One region of the Mesorhizobium sp. AA23 genome, then DNA from elsewhere that is predicted to be linked to it. Evidence: predicted binding sites of a transcription regulator. Region 1 holds the regulator's gene; each other region holds the start of a gene.
The links. The regulator LexA, encoded in region 1, represses DNA repair genes until DNA is damaged. The targets are predictions, from matches to a motif close to TGTTCNNNNTGTGTTCNG.

Region 1 (4,904 bases):
ATTCGCGCCGACTTCGACCCGCCGGCGCTCGCCAGGGCCTATCAGCAAGGCGGTGCTGCCTGTCTTTCGGTGCTGACCGACGCACCGTCCTTCCAGGGCGCGCCCGGCTTTCTGACCGCAGCGCGCGCCGCCGTTGGCCTGCCCGCCCTGCGCAAGGATTTCCTCTTCGACCCGTATCAGGTTCATGAAGCCCGCGCCTGGGGCGCGGACGCGATCCTCATCATCATGGCGAGCGTCGACGACGCCTTGGCCAGTGAATTGGAAGTCACGGCCTTCGATCTCGGCATGGACGCGCTGGTCGAGGTGCATGACGAACAGGAGATGGAACGCGCGCTTCGCCTCTCGTCGCGGCTGATCGGCATCAACAACCGCGATTTGAGAACCTTCGAAACCAGCCTCGACGTTTCCGAGAGGCTTGCCGCCATGGTCCCGGACGACCGGCTGCTGGTCAGCGAGAGCGGCATCTTCACCCATCAGGACTGCCGCCGGCTGGAAAAGAGCAAGATCGGCACCTTCCTCGTTGGCGAAAGCCTGATGCGGCAGGCCGACGTGGCCGCCGCGACCGCCCTTCTGCTGACGGGCAAGGCGCCGGCCGAGGCCGTTTGAGGATGCCCGCGCTTACGCATCTCGGCGCCAAGGGCGAAGCCAACATGGTCGATGTCGGCGGCAAGGCCGAGACGACGCGCACGGCCATCGCCGAAGGGTATGTCACCATGCAGCCGGAAACGCTGGAGATGATCCTGGCCGGTGACGCCAAGAAAGGCGACGTGCTGGGCACGGCGCGCATCGCCGGCATCATGGCGGCCAAGAAGACGCATGAGCTCATCCCGCTTTGCCATCCCCTCCTTCTCACCAAGGTTGCCGTCGAGATCGAGCCCGACCACGCGCTCCCTGGCCTGAGGGTCAGCGCGCTTGCCAGGGTTACCGGCAAGACCGGGGTGGAAATGGAGGCGCTGACCGCGGCGTCGGTCGCCTGCCTCACCATCTACGACATGGCCAAGGCAGCGGACCGCGCCATGGCGATTTCCGGCATCAGGCTGGTCGAGAAGACCGGCGGCAAGTCGGGCGACTACAAGGCAGGTTCTTAGCATGGCTTTGCTTCCGGTCGCCGAGGCGCTCCAACGCCTGTTGGACGGCGCGACCGCGCTGCCAGGCGAAAGCGTGCCGCTGGCCGAAGCAGCCGGCCGGGTGCTGGCCGACCCGGTGGTGGCTCTGCGCACCCAGCCGCCCTTCAATGCGTCGGCGATGGACGGCTATGCCGTACGGGCCGCCGACGTAGCCTCGGCGCCGGCCCGGCTCTCCGTGATCGGCATGGCGCCCGCCGGGCGTGGCTTCACCGGCTCTGTCGGCAAGGGCGAGGCCGTGCGCATCTTCACCGGCGCGCCGCTCCCCGAAGGCGCCGATACCATCGTTATCCAGGAGAATGTCCGCGATCTCGGCGGCGGCGGCATCGAAGTGACCGAGCCGACCGTGGAGGGACGAAACGTCCGTCGCCGCGGCCTCGACTTCTGCGAGGGCGACCTGCTCCTTGAAAAAGGCCGCCAGCTCGATCCGGCGGCGCTTTCGCTGGCGGCATCGGCCAACCATCCGAGTCTCAACGTGGTGCGGCAGCCGCTGCTCGCCATCATCGCCACCGGCGATGAATTGCTGCCGCCGGGCAGCGCGCTCGGCCCCGACCAGATCATCTCGTCGAATGCCTGTGGCGTCACAGCTACGGCCCAGTCGGTCGGCGCGCGCGCGCTCGACCTCGGCATCGCCGCCGACCGCAAGGACGCGATCGCGGCCCTGGTCAAGAAGGCGGTCAAGGCCGGCGCCGACGTCATCGTCACGCTTGGCGGCGCCTCCGTCGGCGACCACGACTTGATCCATGACGTGCTGACCGGCGAAGGCATGCAGCTCGACTTCTGGAAGATCGCCATGCGTCCCGGCAAGCCGCTGATGTTTGGCCGGCTCGGCGACATTCGCTGCATCGGCCTGCCCGGCAATCCGGTCGCAAGCCTGGTCTGCTCGCAGCTGTTCCTGAAGCCGCTTCTGGCGCGGCTGGGCGGCCGGTCCTGCCGTCAGGAAATCCGCACGGCCCGGTTAGGCGTCGCAATGCACGCCAACGATCTCAGGCAGGACTATGTGCGCGCCGTGGTCCGCGAAGATGCGGGGGCGTTGATCGCAACACCGTTCGGCATCCAGGATTCCTCGATGTTGAGGATGCTCGCCGATGCCAATGGCCTGATCGTGCGCCAACCCTTCGCACCGGCGGCTGAAGCCGGCGAGGAATGCAGCGTTCTGATGTTACGCTGAACAAAACGTCAACACATTCACTAAACTTTAAACGGTTGCGGAACACAACTGGAACAGATAGTGTTTGTTCTGGGTTTGTTTTTCTGATTCTGGTTTCAGAACCCATGGGGGCCGCCATGCTGACGCGCAAACAACATGAACTGCTGATGTTCATCCATGAACGGCTCAAGGAAAGCGGCATTCCGCCGTCTTTCGATGAGATGAAGGAAGCGCTCGACCTTGCCTCGAAATCGGGCATCCACCGCCTGATCACGGCGCTGGAGGAGCGCGGTTTCATTCGCCGGCTGCCGAACCGGGCGCGTGCCCTTGAAGTGCTGCGCCTACCTGACTCGATCGCGCCCGGCCTAAATGCGGCGAAGAAATTCTCGCCGAGCGTCATCCAGGGCGGCCAAGGCAATCTCGGCCGCCAGATCAAACCCGCGGCGCCCGCCCGCACGCCGACGCCCAGCAATGACGACGACGCCGGTTCAGCCGTCTCCATCCCGGTGATGGGTCGCATTGCCGCCGGCGTGCCGATCGACGCCATCCAGCACCAGACGCATTCGATCACAGTGCCGCCGGACATGATCGCGGGCGGCGAGCACTACGCGCTCGAGGTCAAAGGCGACTCGATGATCGAGGCCGGCATCTTCGACGGCGACACGGTCATCATCCGCAACGCCAGCACTGCGAGCCCCGGGGAGATCGTCGTGGCGCTGGTCGATGACGAGGAGGCGACGCTGAAGCGCTTCCGCCGCAAGGGCGCCTCCATCGCGCTCGAGGCTGCCAATCCGGCCTATGAGACGCGCATCTTCGGTCCCGATCGCGTCAAGGTTCAGGGCAAGCTCGTCGGGCTCATCCGCCGCTACTGAGGGGCTGCGGCTTGGCTTTCGGCTTCTCGGGCTTCTTGTAAGGCGCCAACCCCCTCGCCTCACGCGAGTAGCGCCGCTGTTCGTGCCAAGGGCGGTACGGTTTTTCGACGGCGTATTGAATGGTTGCTCGCGCCGTCGCCGATTGCGGATCGAAGAAGACGGCGGCACTGCCGTCGCGCGCGAGCTGCCGCTTGGTGACAACGAGGACACGCGGATCGCGGCAGGGATTGTAGGCCGTGGCGTCGTTGATGACGATGAGGTCTGCGAAGTCGCAGGCAGGCCGGGCAGCTTCGCGTTTTTCGGCGAGCGCGACGATCGCGCCTGATGGATGCCGGCCAATGCAGAGATCGCCCGTGCAGTAAAAGGGCGATCCAGGCGGCAGGTCGACGGGATCGGCTATGTCCAGCGTGCCCTTGGCGAATGTCTCCGGCGGCACGATCGTTTCGGCCTTGAGCGCGCGTTTCCAGTTATCGGTGGTGAACTCGTTCGAGCGGGCACGATTGATGGCGAGTTCGCCGCCGCCGATCGGCATCGCCACCAGATGCGCGTCCTCCGAGATCAGCAGGTCGGGCGTGCGCACCTGCGGGATCATCATGACGGCCGCGGCAGCGAAAGGAATCGCGGCCAGCCTGAGCCACGTAGTCGCCATCGTGGCGATGACGAGCGCGATCGTCGCCAGCAGCACCGAATGGATCGAGATCAGGCCCACGGCATCGACCGGCGACCACTCCGAAATCCACGCCGAGATCGCGATCATCGCCGCCAGGCCCTTGCCCATCAAATAGAGGAAGGGCCCGTCGAAGCCGAACGGCATCATGACCGCGCTGGCGACGGCGAGAAACATCACGATCGTGACGATCGGCATGATCGCGAGATTGGCCAGCAGGCTAAGCGGCGAGACGCGCTGGAAATGCCAGATGGCAAACAGCGCCGTGGCACTTCCGGCAATGATCGACGTCATCGCGGCGCCACCTGCTCCGACTGCCAGTTTGTGCGACATGAACCGCAGGAACGAACGCTTTGCCGGCGGCGCTCTCACCTTGCCGGCGCGGTAGTCGGACCAGCCGGCATAGGCGCCGACAAGGGCGGCGGTTGCCGCGAACGACATCTGAAAGCTCGGGCCAACCACTTCATGCGGCGACACCAGGATGACGGCGATGGCCGAGATCGCCAAATTGCGCATCGTCAGCGCGGCGCGGTCGAAAAGCACGGCGATCAGCATCACGGCCAGCATGATGAAGCTTCGCTCGGCGGCGACCACCACGCCGGAGATGACGAGGTAGGCGGCGATCGACATAACCGCGATTGCCGCGGCATATTTCTTCACCGGCCGGCGTGACGAAAAATCCGGGAACAGCGCAAAGGCGCCGCGCAGCAGAAGCATGACCATGCCGGCGACCAGCGCCATGTGCAGGCCCGAAATCGAGATGATGTGATAGATGCCGGTCCGCCGCATCGCCTCGTTGATGTCCTCGGGAATGCCGGCGCGCACGCCGACGATCAGTGCGGCGGCAATCTCGCCTTCGGGTCCGCCGACGGTGCTTCTGATGTGGTCCGCAATATTTTCGCGCGCGTTCTCGATGGCTGAGGCGATGCTCGTCTGAGCGATCGGGTCGGTTGGCGGAATGAGTTTCGGGTCGCCGAGGAAAAATCCGCTGCCGCCGATGCCGGAAAAATAGCTGTCGAAGGAAAAATCATAGCTTTCGGGACGGACCGGCCCGGTCGGCGGCAGGAGCCGCGCGTAACCCGTCACCAGCG
Region 2 (4,904 bases), on a different contig from region 1:
TATGCGGCTACCGTGACCTATGCGCTGCGGGACGGCGCGCTGGAGGCGCGGCTGACGGTGGAGAACCGCGCCGGCATGCGCCTGCCTTACGGCCTCGGTTTCCATCCCTGGTTCCCGCGCGGCGACACAACGCTGCTCGGGGCCAAGGCGAGGCGCGTCTGGCTGGAGGACGAGTGCCATTTGCCGGTCGGCGTCGTGCCGGTGAGCGAGCGCCCGGCCTGGGATTTCTCGCGCTCCATCCCGCTGCCGTGGGACTGGGTCAACAACGCCTTCGACGGCTGGAATCGTCGCGCCTCGATCACGCAGCTCGAGGAGGGGATCAGGATCACGCTCACCGCCTCGCCGGAGCTCGGCGTCTATATCCTCTATTCGCCGTCATCCGACGCCGACTTCTTCTGCTTCGAGCCGGTCTCGCACCCGGTCGATGCGCATCACGGCGAAGGGCTGACGGTGCTTGAAGATGGGCAAACGATGAGCGCGACGATGCGGCTGGACTGGGCTGTGGCGGGTTGAGGGCAGCCGACCGAGCGCGTGATCTCAACCCTTGAGGGGGAGACGGCCGGCAGGCCAGAGAGGGTCGCGAAGGATCGCGGCCGTTCGTCATCCTAGGGTCTGCGCTGCGTCGTTTCGCTCCTTGCTTCGCCCTAGGATGACGAAGGGATAGGTCGCCGCCCCCTCTGTCCTGCCGGCCCATAAGGGGGAGATCGGAGGGCGCGTCGGCTTTCGCCAATCTCCAGCGCCGCAGAGCATGCCGAAGCACCTCCCTCACAGCTCCTTCTCCGCCAGCTCCCTGAATTCATCCGGCACCGAGCGCGCTGCTTGCAGCGCGACGGTGCCGTAGCCGACGGCCTGCTTGCCGAAGCGCCGGCGGATCTTGTCTATGGCGCGGTCGGCGCCGAAGCGGGCGAGGCCTTTGCGGCTGCCGGGCTTCAGCTTCTCGTCCGCCAGGCCGAGCGGCAGTTCGAGCTGCAGCTCGGCATGCTCTTCCAGATGCGAGACCGAGATCGCCAGCAGCGAGATTTCCCGTTCGCCCGGGTGAGCGGCGAGCACGCCTCTGACCAGCTCTTCCGCGACGTCAGCGAGCATGGTCGTCGCCTGGATCGGCTGCTCCAGCGTCACCGAGCGCGTGACCGCGCGCATGTCGGCAAAGCGCACGCGCACCGTCACCGTGCAGCCGGGCCGGTCCTTGGCGCGCAGGCGGCTGGCGACGCGATCGGCGAGATGCAGGAGCGTCGGCACGAAGACGCGCGGCAGCGCCGGTTTGCGGCCCAGCGCCGACTGCGCGCCGGCGGAATGGGCGCGGCGATGCGTCTCCAGCCGGCGCGGGTCGCGGTTCCAGGCAAGGGCCGCGAGCTTCTGGCCGGCGGCATGGCCGATCAGCCGCTCCAGCGCGCCGCTATGCGTGCGCGCCAATTGCCCGATCGTCTCGACGCCGATCTCGGCGAGCCTGGCTTTGGTTGCCGGACCGACGCCCCACATCAGCGACACCGGCAAATCGTGCAGGAAGGAAAGCTCGGTGCCAGGCTCGACCACCACCAGCCCGTCGGGCTTGGCCACCTGCGATGCGATCTTGGCGAGATGCTTCGTCCGTGCCACCCCGATCGAGATCGGCAGGCCGAGCTCGCTCTTCACGCGGCGGCGGATGGTTCGCGCAATTTCGTCCGGCGGTCCGAACAGATGCGTGCAGCCGGCGACATCGGCGAAAGCCTCGTCGATCGAGATGCGCTCGACCAGCGGCGTGAAATCGTCGAGCACCTTGATCGCGGCGTCGCCGAGACGCTGGTATTCGCCGAAGCGGCCGCCGACGAAGATGAGCTGCGGACAGAGCTCGCGCGCCCTGCGGCCGGGCATGCCGCCGCGCACGCCAAAAATCTTCGCCTCATAAGAAGCGGCAAGCACTACGCCGCCGCCGACTGCGATCGGCTTGCCGCGCAGCGACGGGTCGAGCAGTTGCTCGACCGAGGCGTAGAAGGCGTCGAGATCGGCATGCAGGATCGTAGCGGCCGAAGCGGCGTTCGTGGCGGCCATCGCGCTCCCGGCTCCATCCATCCGCTTTGCGGCATCGCAGCATTAGCAGCAACTGTTGTAAGCGGTAATGCGTGTGAACATAAAGAGAACAAAAGGAGTTTCCTGTCAAGCCGGCCAGCTGGGGATGAGAACATCTGCAACCCGTCACAACCAAGGGCTTTGACCGGTTGCGCCGGTGTGCTCCCCTTTGACGGGTTGACCGCGAGACCAGGGAGGGGCGGGAAGGATCGCGGCCCAAAACTGCGTCATGCTAGGACGAAGTCAGGAGCCGATTGCTAATCTAAGTTGCTTGGCGCGGCGCGAAATCGATTTTGCCGCGCAGGCCCTATTGCAAGCACGCTCTGCCGGTGTTTTGCTGTTCCTTGCGCCTGGCACGACGGTGGTTGAGGGGCCACCCCGTTTGTCGCCCCTTGGGGAGAATCCTGTGAACCCTAGGCAAGTGAATTTCGCCAATAGGGCCGCGGCAAAGCCAGGCCCCGTCCGCGATAGTCCATTTTCATTTCCGCTCGCGGGCGCGCGCTCACCGCGCCCATCGAAACCGCCATAGGCGAGGCCAGGCCGGGTGGAAGGCGATACTCGGAAAATCAGAAAAACTGGGAGGAATCGATGCTTCATCAGGTAGGGAAAACGGAAACCCGTCCGCCGGTCGGGGCAGTGCGCCGCACTCCGCCGGCGCTTCGCCAGTGCTGCGACAACTATATCTGTCCGACCTGCGACCAAGTCGTCGAACTGACGGACTTCCGCCAGGTCGTCTGGCATCAAAGGCCGGGCCATCGGCCGATGGAATTGGATGACTGAGCGGACCTGCCCGAGAAAAGAGGGCCCGAGAGAAAAAGGGCCCGCGCCTACCAGAGGAATGCGCGGGCCGAAGCTGGAGTAGCCATTCGATAAACGCGCAGCCGGCCTACCGGTTGCGCCAGGCGGATCAACCGCCGTTGGCCGGAGCCGGGGCCGGAGCCGGAGCGGCAGGCGCGGGTGCCGGCGTCGTCGACGGTGCCGCAGGCGTCTCCACCTTGGGCGCCTCGACCTTCGGCGCATCGAGCTTCACATTGACATCCGTCGATCCGCCACCGCCGGTGCGGCCACCGACATTGATGATGCCGGTAAAGAACAGCAGGGCCACGATTGCGATGATGGCAAGAACGATGGCCACTGCTGTGCCGGCGCCGCCCCCGCCACTGGTGTTTACAACTGTAGGTCTGTCGGCCATGGTTTCCTCTCCTCTGCCGATTGGGATGTCGTGGCAACGGCGCCAAAGCTGGAATGTTCCTGCTTTCGGGCCACGGTCCCTTGTCAGGCGGGACCTGAGGCCGCACCTTTGAGCGCAGAGGTCCGAATGCGCTATTTCTGGAAACAAGTAGGCCCACAACTCATTGTGGCACAACCGTCGAGTAACGTCCCTTCATCGGCGGTTTGAAAGTGGAGTTGCCCGCCATTTCCTGCGATGTGGCGGGCAACTCCCACAATCCCGCAGTCTGCCGAGATTCGCGAACCCCGTTCTCCGCGCTTTTGCCGGTCGATCCGACCACAGGCGTGCGCGACGTGCTTTTAAGCCCTGCCTGCCGCTTCGCTCGATCTCAGCGCGGGCCGCCCAGGCTGTCGCCAAATCATGATGCACCACTCCGAGCGGAACCCGGCCGCCCGTCACGCCGTTGACTTCCGCGAAGGGATCCTGTGGGCGGAGGCCGCCATGGACAGCTTCGAACTGATCGATCTTCTCTGCGTCGTCCACGCCTGCGCCAGCGATGGCGCGGCTGGGCGCCTCGTTTCAATGTCGAGAGCCGTCGAGGAACTGCGCGTCTTGACCGGTGACTTCGTCTCATCCGACGAAGCGGCGGCGAACGCGTTGAGCCAGGTGGCGCTGCAGCGCGGCTGCGCGGTGTTGTTCGACGAACAGCCCGGCGCCGATATCGTCGGCGAGTACTGATTTCCCCTTGAGGAAGAGCGGCGCTATTTCACCAGGGTGATCATCCTGCCGGCATACATCTCGCGATTGCCGAGCTCGGCCGCGCAGTCCGATTTCACCGCCGAGTTTCCGGTCATGCCTACGGTATTGCCGACCAGCCGCAGGCAATTGCCCTGCGCGTTCATGTCCGAATTGCCGGCATAGGAGATCGCCGCGTCGGGGGCATAGATGAAGCCGCTGACCACCGAGCCGGATCCGCCGTTGATCGTCAGCGCCGAGGTGTTGCCCTTGGCCTGGAAGATGGTGATGCCTGCATAGGCGCCGCTGGTGGGCGGCGAGAGGTTCACCTGCTCATTGGCATTGATGTAGAGCTGCGAGCCTTCCATCAGGAAGATCGTCACGCCCTGGCCGGTGAGGCTACCGTTGCCGCCGGGCTTTATGGTGACATTGCGCAGGATGTAGACGCCCGGATTAAGCGTGATCTTTCCTGACCAGGTCTTGTCGCAATAGGTGCCGGGCGAAAGCGTGACCGTCTTGCCGTTCGGCATCGATTGGCACATGCCGTAAGCGGGCGGGGTGACATTGGCCAACGGGTCGAACGATGCGTACTGGTTTTCGAGCGGTGCGTCGCACGAGAGTGTTGCGTTGGGCGGCGTTATCCCCGAGGTCGAGCCGACCGTCGAGACGCATGCGGCGCTGAGCAGGGCCGAGCCGCCGCGGTCGATGGCGTCGGCCGCGTCCGAGTTTGCGGCGATCACGCAGCCGTTCATCGCCACATTGGTCGAGCCCTGCAGGTTAACGGCGGAGCCGACATGCGGATCGAGCGCCAGAACGCACGCTTGCGCCCCGGGTTTGACCTCGACGGAGGCGGAGCGGGTCGCCTGCCAGGCCGGCGCGCCGCTGATGAAAGCCGCCCGGCTGATGCTCGACGACAGCGAGATGGTGTAGCCGCTCGGATCGCCGCTGGCCG
Region 3 (4,904 bases), on a different contig from region 1:
AGGCCGATATCGCCGGTCGACCTGACATGCGTGCCGCCGCAGAGCTCGACCGAATAGGGACGGTTGGCCTTGGCGCCGTGCAGGCCGGTGCCCATCGAAACGACGCGCACCTCGTCGCCGTATTTCTCGCCGAACAGCGCCATCGCGCCCTCGGCAATAGCATCGTCCACCGACATCAGCCGCGTCGTCACCGGACTGTTCTGCACAACGATCTCGTTGGCCATGCGCTCGACATCCTCGATCTCCTCGGCCGAGATCGGCTTGTTGTGCGAGATGTCGAAGCGGAGGCGATCAGGCGCGACCAGCGAACCCTTCTGCGCGACATGGGTGCCCAGCACCTCACGCAGCGCCTCGTGGATGAGATGCGTCGCGGAGTGATTGGCGCGCAGCTTCGAACGGCGCGCGTGATCGACCTTTAGCTCCACGGCAGCGCCGGTCTTGATCGTACCGCCCGTCACCTTGCCCAAATGCACGAAGAGCCCGTCGGCCTTCTTTTGCGTGTCGGTGACCTCGATCGAGAAGCCGTCGCCGGACATCATGCCGGTATCGCCCATCTGGCCACCGGATTCGCCATAGAACGGCGTCTGGTTGACGACGACGGCAACCGCGTCGCCCTGCCCGGCGCTGTCGACGATCTTGCCATCCTTGACCAAGGCCTGGATCAGGCCTTCCGCCTCTTCCGTCTCGTAACCGAGGAAATCGGTGGCGCCGGTCTGCTCGCGCACCGGGAACCAGACCGTCTCGGTCGCCGCTTCGCCCGACCCCGCCCAGTGCGCGCGCGCTTCCGCCTTCTGCCGCTCCATCGCAGCGGTGAAGCCGGCAAGATCGACCGAGATGTCGCGTTGGCGCAGCGCATCCTGCGTCAGGTCGAGCGGGAAGCCATAGGTGTCGTAGAGTTTGAAGGCCGTCTCGCCATCCAGCATGTCGCCGGCGTGCAGCTGTTCCGTCGCCTCCGAAAGCAGGCCGAGACCGCGGACCAGCGTCTTGCGGAAGCGCGTCTCCTCGAGCTTCAGCGTCTCTGTGATCAGCGCTTCGCCACGCACCAGTTCCGGATAGGCCTGGCCCATCTCGCGCACCAGCGCGGGCACCAGCTTCCACATCAGCGGCTCCTTGGCGCCGAGCAGCTGCGCGTGGCGCATGGCGCGACGCATGATGCGACGCAGCACATAGCCGCGGCCTTCATTGGAGGGCAGCACGCCGTCGGCCACCAGGAAGGATGACGAGCGCAAATGATCCGCGATCACGCGGAAGGATGCTGCGTTCTCCTGGTTGTGACCGTGCCCTAGCGCCGAGCATGCCGCATCGATCAAATGCCGGAACAGGTCGGTCTCAAAGACGCTCTCCACTCCCTGAAGGATCGAAGCCATGCGCTCCAGGCCCATGCCGGTGTCGATCGACGGGCGCGGCAGGTCGATGCGCTCGTCTTTCGTCACCTGCTCATATTGCATGAACACCAGGTTCCAGAATTCGAGGAACCGGTCGCCGTCCTCCTCCGGGCTGCCGGGCGGACCGCCCCAGATATGCTCGCCGCGATCGATGAATATCTCCGAGCACGGACCGCAGGGACCGGTGTCGCCCATCGCCCAGAAATTGTCAGAGGTCGGAATGCGGATGATGTGATCGTCTGAGAAGCCGGCGATCTTCTTCCAGTAGCCGGCCGCCTCGTCGTCGGTGTGATAGACGGTGACCAGAAGCTTGTCCTTCGGCAGGCCGAATTCCTTGGTGATCAGGTTCCAGGCAAGCTCGATCGCGTGCTCCTTGAAATAATCGCCGAACGAGAAATTGCCGAGCATCTCGAAGAAGGTGAGATGGCGCGCGGTGTAGCCGACATTGTCGAGATCGTTGTGCTTGCCGCCGGCGCGCACGCTCTTCTGCGCGGTCGCGGCGCGCGAATAGGACAGCTTCTCCAGGCCGGTGAACACGTTCTTGAATTGCACCATGCCGGCGTTGGTGAACATCAGCGTCGGATCGTTGCGCGGCACCAGCGGGCTGGAGGCGACGATCTCATGGCCCTCCTTGCGGAAGTAGTCGAGGAATGTCGACCGGATCTCGTTCACGCCACTCATGGATACTGCCTTTTCGCGAAAACCGCCGGCCAGGCCGGCGGCAAATGGGCTTTCGTGTGTCAGAAGATAGATTGGCCTTTTAGCCGTAGCTCTTGACCCTGTCCAGAAACACGGAACCAAGGCCAATCCTCAGGCTGGGCGGCCTGTGCCCTCGCCCCCAAACGCAAACCGCCGGCACGAAGGCCGGCGGTTCGAACGCAGTACTAGGGAACTCGATTACATCAGCTTTAGATAATGGATCCGGATTATGGCCGAACTCCGGCAGTGCCTACATCGCGCCAGCCTCGTCCTCGAAGCTGTCGTCACCACCGCCTTCGGAGCCGCCGTTCTCGAGGAATTTTTCGGCGATCAGCCCGGCATTCTGCCTCAGCGCCAGCTCGATCTCGCGCGCCGTGTCCGGATTGTCGCGCAGGAAAAGCTTGGCGTTCTCACGGCCCTGACCGAGACGCTGCGAATTGTAGGAGAACCAGGCGCCCGACTTCTCGACCACGCCGGCCTTGACCCCGAGATCGACGAGCTCGCCGGTCTTCGACACGCCCTCGCCATACATGATGTCGAACTCGACCACCTTGAAGGGCGGAGCCAGCTTGTTCTTCACCACCTTGACGCGGGTCTGGTTGCCGACCACTTCGTCGCGATCCTTGACCGAGCCGATGCGGCGGATGTCGAGGCGCACCGAGGCGTAGAATTTCAGCGCATTGCCGCCGGTCGTGGTTTCCGGCGAGCCGAACATGACGCCGATCTTCATACGGATCTGGTTGATGAAGATGACCATGGTGTTGGAGCGCGAGATCGATGCGGTCAGCTTGCGCAGCGCCTGGCTCATCAGACGGGCCTGCAGGCCGGGCAGCGCGTCGCCCATCTCGCCCTCGATTTCGGCGCGCGGCGTCAGCGCCGCCACCGAATCGACCACCAGAACGTCGATTGCGCCGGAGCGCACCAGCGTGTCGCAGATCTCCAGCGCCTGCTCACCCGTGTCGGGCTGCGAGATCAGGAGGTTTTCGAGGTCTACGCCGAGCTTGCGGGCATAGACCGGATCGAGCGCGTGCTCGGCATCGACGAAGGCGCAGATACCGCCCTTCTTCTGGGCTTCCGCAACCGTGTGCAGCGCCAGCGTCGTCTTGCCCGAGCTTTCCGGCCCGTAGATTTCGATGATGCGGCCGCGCGGCAGCCCGCCGACGCCGAGCGCGATGTCCAGCCCGAGCGATCCCGTCGGCACGGTTTCGATCTCGACCACCTGCTCATTGGCGCCGAGCCGCATGATCGAGCCCTTGCCGAAAGCGCGCTCGATTTGCGACAGCGCCGCATCCAGAGCCTTTGATTTGTCCACTGCCTTATCCTCTACAAGCCGCAAACTATTCTGAGCCATGATACATCACCCCTTGGTCGTCAATGAAGGCCGGACAATCCGTGATCCCTGCCAGTTTGTACCTTTTTTGTTCTCATCTGGCAAGAGGCAGCAAATGACTGGAAAACAAACAATATCTGGATTTGTTCTATTTTTGTCTCATTAGAGATGGCGTGAACCAGTGCTGCTGATCCAAGCGAGATCTCGTTATCCGGGCGGCCCGAATCGCGACCCGATTGCGGGGCGATGCGCGGAAACCTAGTGTGCGCACGCAAACAATCAACGAGGTCACCTCCGCGGCATGCCGACATCCCCAAACATCCTGGCGCTGGGCGGCGCCCATATCGACCGGCGCGGCCAGGTCTCGGGCCCTTACGTGCCCGCCGCATCCAATCCCGGCATCATGCGCGAGGATGTCGGCGGCGGCGTCTTCAACGCGCTGCGCAGCATTGTGAAGCGCGGCGTCTCGGCCTCGCTGCTTTCGGTGCGCGGCGGCGATGCGGCGGGTGAGACCGTCGCATCGGCGATCGACGAGGCCGGCATTGCCGACCTTTCGGCGGTGTTCCTCGACCGCACGACGCCGAGCTACACTGCGCTGATCGACAGCGAGGGGGAGCTGATCGTCGGCTTTGCCGATATGGGCCTTTACGACCTCGCCTTCCCCAAGCAGATCCGCCGCGCCAAGGTGCGCGAGGCGATCGCCGAGGCAGACGCGATCCTCTGCGACGCGAACCTGCCGACGGCGGCCCTCGAGCGTCTGGTTGCGCAAGCCGGCGACAGGCCGATTTTCGCCATCGCCATCTCGCCGGCCAAGGTGGTGCGGCTGGCGCCGCTGCTCGGCAATCTTTCGCTGCTGTTCATGAACCGCCGAGAGGCGGCGGCGCTGGCTGGTGCGGATATTTCCGGCCGCGATCTTGTCGGGGAACTCAGGCGGCTGAGCTTGACGGCAGGCGTGATCACGGCCGGCAGTGCTCCGGTGCTCGGCTTCGACCAATCGGGCGTCTTCGCCATCGACCCGCCCTCCCCGCGACGAGTTGCCGACGTAACCGGCGCCGGCGACGCCCTGACCGGAGCAACGGTTGCCGCGCTGCTGCGCGGGCTGCCTTTGCGGAGGGCACTGCGCGAAGGTGTTGCCGCGGCGATGCTCGCCATCGAGAGCGCTGAGGCGGTACCGTCTTTCACCGCCGGCAGTTTTGGCCAGGCGCTTGCCCTTGTGCCCGAGGCACGGGTGGTGGCATAGGGCCACAAACTATCTTGCCGGAGTGTTTTCTCCGGAGTGGAGAACGGACATGACGCCCGAAACCGCCCGCCCCTTCATCGACATTCATCCGCCAGTGGCGGAGGCGCTTGCCGCCGGGCGGCCTGTGGTGGCGCTGGAAAGCACCATCATCACGCACGGCATGCCATACCCCGACAATGGCGCGATGGCCGCCAAGGTCGAGCAGATCATCGCCGATGGCGGCGCCGTGCCGGCGACGATCGCCGTGGTC
Region 4 (4,904 bases), on a different contig from region 1:
GGTGGTCTATGGCGGCCTGTCGTCGCTGATTGCCACGCTCGGCATGAACTTCCTGCTGCGCGGGCTGATCCAGATCATCAACGAGGGCAGGTCGACGGCGCTGACCAATCTGGCCGACAGCTCAGCTTACGCGATCTTCTCCAGCCAGCTCTGGGGCATCCCGGTGCAGATCTTCTGGGCGATCGCCTTCGTCGTGTTTTCGGCGCTGCTCTACAACCGCCACCGCTTCGGCGCCCAGGTCAAGGTGGTCGGCGACAATCCGGACAGCGCCAAGCAAATGGGCATCGACGTTCAGCGCGTCCGGGTCAAGGTGTTCGTCTTCACCGGCATCGGGGCGGCGATCGCCGGAACCTTCTCGGTGATGATCAACTTCACCTGGTGGCCGACGGCGGGCGACGGCTACCTGCTGCCGGTGCTGGCATCGGTGTTCGTCGGCGGCACGCCGACGTGGGGCGGTATCGGTACAGTGGTCGGCGGCGCGATCGGCGCGGTCACCGTGTCGTTCATCCAGACCGGCGTCGTCGCCGCGGGCCTCAGCGGCTTCTACGTGCAGTTCTTCAACGGGCTGATCATCATCCTGTCGCTGCTCGGCCACAAATGGAACCAGGCGCGGTATCGCTGAGAGGCTGCGGTTTTCGGACGGTAATCCGTTGGCGGCCGCCGCTCAAACGCTGGTGACAAACCCGTCCAGCACGCGTTTCTGGCCGGCCTTGTCAAAGTCGATGGTCAGCTTGTTGCCGTCGATGGCGGCAATGTTGCCGTTGCCGAATTTCTGGTGGAAGACGCGGTCGCCGAGCTTGAATGGCGAAGGTGTGTCGGCGACCGATTTGGCGACCAGCTCGCCTTCGATGGTGCGGCCTTTCACCGAGGTGCGGCCAGCGCCATAGCCGCTGTCGGTCTCGCCATAGCCGATGCGTTCGACCTGGTGGCCGGAGCGTGTGCCCCAGTTGCGGTCGGTCGCTTCGGTGCGGTTCGCCTGCGCGCGCTGCCAGCCGGGTGTTGCATAGGTGTTGGAGAAGCTGCCGGGTTTTTCCGCGCCGATATTGTCGAAGCGCGAGGCGCCGTAGGGATTCTGCCGGCCGCCGCCGCGGTCTGAGGCGAAGGAGCCGCCGCCATAGGGATTGCCATAGCCGCCATAGGAATTGCCGCCATCGGCGACATCGACATGGGCTTCCGGCAATTCATTGACGAAACGCGACGGAATGGTCGATTGCCACAGGCCGTGGATCTGGCGGTTTGAGACGAACCAGACGTGCAGGTTCTTTTTCGCGCGCGTCAGGCCGACATAGGCGAGGCGGCGTTCTTCCTCGAGGCCGGAGCGGCCGCCTTCGTCCAGCGCGCGCTGATGCGGGAACAGGCCTTCCTCCCAGCCGGGCAAGAATACGGTCTCGAACTCAAGCCCTTTCGCCGAATGCAGCGTCATGATCGAGACCGCATCGAGCGATTCGCCCTGCTCTGCCTCCATGACCAGCGCGACATGCTCGAGGAACGAACGCAGGGATTCATACTCCTCCATGGAGCGGATCAGTTCCTTGAGGTTCTCCAGCCGCCCGGGCGCTTCGGCCGAACGGTCGTTCTTCCACATGTCGGTGTAGCCGCTCTCCTCGAGGATGGTCTCGGCGAGCTCGGTGTGCGGCGTGGTCTCCAGCGCCTTCTGCCAGCGCTCGAAATTGGCCGCGACCTCGCGCAGCGCGGCGCGCGGCCTCGGCTTCAACTCGTCGCTTTCGGCGAGTGTCGCCGCGGCCTCAAGCATCGGGATTTGCATCGCGCGCGCGGTGTCGTGGATCTGGCGGATGGTGGCTTCGCCGAGCCCGCGCTTCGGCACGTTGACAATGCGCTCGAAGGCAAGGTCGTCGCCGCTGTTGGCGACGACGCGGAAGAAGGCCAGCGCGTCGCGGATTTCCAAGCGTTCGTAAAAGCGCGGGCCGCCGATGACTCGGTAGCTCAAGCCGAGCGTGATGAAGCGGTCTTCGAAGGCGCGCATCTGGAAGGACGCGCGCACCAGGATCGCCATATCGTTGAGGTTGTGCTTTTGCCGCTGGTAGGCCTCGATCGCCTCGCCGATGGCGCGCGCCTCTTCCTCCGAATCCCAGGCGGCATGGACATGCACCTTATCGTCCTCGGGGTCGTTGCGGTCGGTGAACAGCGTCTTGCCGAAGCGGCCCTCATTGTGGGCGATAAGATGCGAAGCCGCACCCAGTATATGCGCGGTGGAGCGGTAGTTGCGCTCCAGCCTGATGATGGTGGCGCCCGGAAAATCCTTGTCGAAGCGCAGGATATTGTCGACCTCGGCGCCGCGCCAGCCATAGATCGACTGGTCGTCGTCGCCGACGCAGCAAATGTTGACAGTGGATCGACGCCGGTTTCCCTCCCCCTTGAGGGGAGGGTGGCCGGGTGAAGCCCGGTCGGGAGGGGTCCTCGCGGCAGTGCTCGACGCTCCGGCGCCTGATGACTGGGCGGCGCCTTCCGCGGCGACCCCCTCCGTCCGCTTCGCGGACACCTCCCCCTCAAGGGGGGAGGATTGCAGCCTCTGCGCCAACAGGCGCAGCCACATGTATTGCGCGGTGTTGGTGTCCTGGTACTCGTCGACCAGGATGTATTTGAACTTGCGATGATAGTCCCTCAGCACGTCCGGATAGGCGCGGAAGATGCGGATCGGGTGATAGAGGAGATCGCCGAAGTCGCAGGAATTCAGCGTCTGCAGCCGTTCCTGATAGGCCTTGTAGAGCTGGCGCCCCTTGCCGTTGCCGAAGCTGCGCGCGTCGCCTTCCGGAATCTCGTCGGGGCCAAGGCCCTTGTTCTTCCAGTTGTCGATCATCTGCGCGAAGGTCTTGGCCGGCCAGCGCTTGTCGTCCAGATTTTCGGCCTGGATCAGCTGCTTGATCAGCCGCACCACGTCATCGGTATCGAGGATGGTGAAATCGGATTTCAATCCGGCAAGCTCGGCATGCCGGCGCAGCAGCTTGACGCCGATCGAGTGGAAGGTGCCGAGCCAGGGCATGCCCTCGACATTCTGCTCGCCGATCAGCAAGCCGATGCGCTGCTTCATCTCGCGCGCGGCCTTGTTGGTGAAGGTGACGGCGAGAATCTGCGAGGGGAAGGCCCTGCCGGTGGCAAGGATGTGGGCGATTCGCGTGGTGAGCACCCGCGTCTTGCCGGTGCCGGCGCCGGCCAGCACCAGAACCGGGCCTTCGGTCGTTTCAACAGCGAGCCGCTGTTCGGGATTGAGGCCGTTCAGATAATCGGGCGCACGGTTCTGCGCGTTGCGTGCGGCCATGGCGCGCGCGGCAAGGCCGGATGGGGCGGCGGGCCGCGCATTCGGTTCGTCAAAAAAGGGCATGTCTTCCGAAAAGCCGGACATCGCCCCCGAATGTAGTGATTCGGCAGCGAAAGGCCAGAAGTGTCTCCGTTTTGTTCTAGTTGTTCCTGTTCGGGGCCGCCTTGACAGGCGCAACTTGCGAGAGAAAGCTGCCAACAGGGCAGGGACGGCAAGCCGTTGCCTCAGAGGCGCCGCAAGCGCGCAACAGTCGAAGGAGTATCGTCTTGGCTGTCACCATCACCTCCCTCGTCCTTTTGCTTATCGGCCTGGTCCTCGGCGGCGGCGGCATCTGGCTGGTGACGTTGGGTGGCAGCTGGTACTACCTGATTGCCGGACTGGCCTTCCTGATCACCGCCTGGCTCATTTTCCGCCGCAGATCGACAGGGCTCTGGCTCTATGCCGCGATCGTGCTCGCCTCGCTGTGCTGGGCGGTTTGGGAAACCGGCTTTGATTGGTGGCAGCTCGGCCCGCGCGGCGGCATCATCGTTCTCATCGCGCTCTGGCTGCTGACGCCATGGGCCAGGCGGGGATTCACCGGTCCGGACGGACGCGCTCCGCTCATCCTGGCGGTGCTCGCATCGCTTGCAGTGGCTGGCTATTCGATGACCGCCGATCCGAAGGACATCGGCGGCACGCTCAACACCGATAAGGTGACGCCGACGGCCAATCTCGGCGGCGACATGCCGGCGGGCGAATGGCATTTCTACGGCCGCACGCCGTTCGGCCAGCGTTACTCGCCGCTCGCTCAGATCACGCCGGATAATGTCGCCAAGCTGCAGCCGGCCTGGACCTACCGCACCGGCGACATGAAGGGTCCGGACGACATCGGCGAGACGACCTATCAGGTAACGCCACTCAAGGTCGGTGATGCGCTCTACATCTGCACGCCCCACAATTTCGCCATCGCCATCGATGCCGCGACCGGCAAGGAGAAATGGCGCTACGACCCGAAGATCAAGCTCGATCCCAACCGCCAGCACCAGACCTGCCGCGGAGTTTCCTATTACGCCGATGCGAAGATCGCGGCGGGCCAGCCCTGCGCGGCACGCATCTACCTGCCGACTTCGGACGCCCGGCTGATCGCTCTCGATGCCGCGAACGGGCAAGTTTGTCCGTCCTTCGCCGAAGGCGGCACGCTGAACCTGATGGCCAACATGCCCTTTCCGAAGTCGGGCTATTATTATTCGACCTCGGCGCCGCTCATCCTCGCCGGCAAGATCATCGTTGGGGGCGCGGTCAACGACAATTATTCGACCGAGGAGCCGTCGGGCGTCATCCGCGCCTATGACGCGGGCACCGGCGCGCTGTTGTGGAATTGGGATTCCGGCAAACCGGATCAGACGGCGCCGCTGCCGGCGGGGCAGAACTACACCAACAACTCGCCCAACATGTGGTCAACGGCGAGCGCCGACGAGAAGCTTGGCCTGCTCTACCTGCCGCTCGGCAACCAGACGCCCGACCAGCTCGGCATGGGCCGCAGCGCCGATGTCGAAAAATTCTCCTCCTCGATCACTGCGCTCGACCTCAACACCGGACAGTTGCGCTGGGTGCGCCAGACGGTGCATCACGACCTGTGGGACATGGA

Region 2: the regulator LexA is predicted to act here: its motif matches at 2,102-2,119, upstream of dinB (DNA polymerase IV).
Region 3: the regulator LexA is predicted to act here: its motif matches at 3,493-3,510, upstream of recA (recombinase RecA).
Region 4: the regulator LexA is predicted to act here: its motif matches at 3,402-3,419, upstream of A9K66_RS10200 (UvrD-helicase domain-containing protein).

Annotation. Positions count from the first base shown of each region.
Region 1 is NZ_LYTP01000002.1:117,355-122,258, reverse strand. Features, by position in the region: gene trpC (indole-3-glycerol phosphate synthase TrpC) at 1-606, shown strand, start outside; gene moaC (cyclic pyranopterin monophosphate synthase MoaC) at 609-1,088, shown strand; gene glp (gephyrin-like molybdotransferase Glp) at 1,090-2,295, shown strand; gene lexA (transcriptional repressor LexA) at 2,412-3,146, shown strand; gene A9K66_RS04025 (ComEC/Rec2 family competence protein) at 3,130-4,904, opposite strand, start outside.
Region 2 is NZ_LYTP01000006.1:19,308-24,211, reverse strand. Features, by position in the region: gene A9K66_RS07440 (aldose 1-epimerase) at 1-513, shown strand, start outside; gene dinB (DNA polymerase IV) at 766-2,028, opposite strand; gene A9K66_RS07425 (hypothetical protein) at 2,954-3,238, opposite strand; gene A9K66_RS07420 (hypothetical protein) at 3,719-3,955, shown strand; gene A9K66_RS07415 (TadE/TadG family type IV pilus assembly protein) at 3,979-4,904, opposite strand, start outside.
Region 3 is NZ_LYTP01000029.1:182,031-186,934, reverse strand. Features, by position in the region: gene alaS (alanine--tRNA ligase) at 1-2,066, opposite strand, end outside; gene recA (recombinase RecA) at 2,335-3,435, opposite strand; gene A9K66_RS23465 (carbohydrate kinase family protein) at 3,716-4,654, shown strand; gene A9K66_RS23460 (pseudouridine-5'-phosphate glycosidase) at 4,704-4,904, shown strand, end outside.
Region 4 is NZ_LYTP01000011.1:7,425-12,328, forward strand. Features, by position in the region: gene A9K66_RS10195 (ABC transporter permease) at 1-622, shown strand, start outside; gene A9K66_RS10200 (UvrD-helicase domain-containing protein) at 665-3,361, opposite strand; gene A9K66_RS10205 (glucose/quinate/shikimate family membrane-bound PQQ-dependent dehydrogenase) at 3,544-4,904, shown strand, end outside.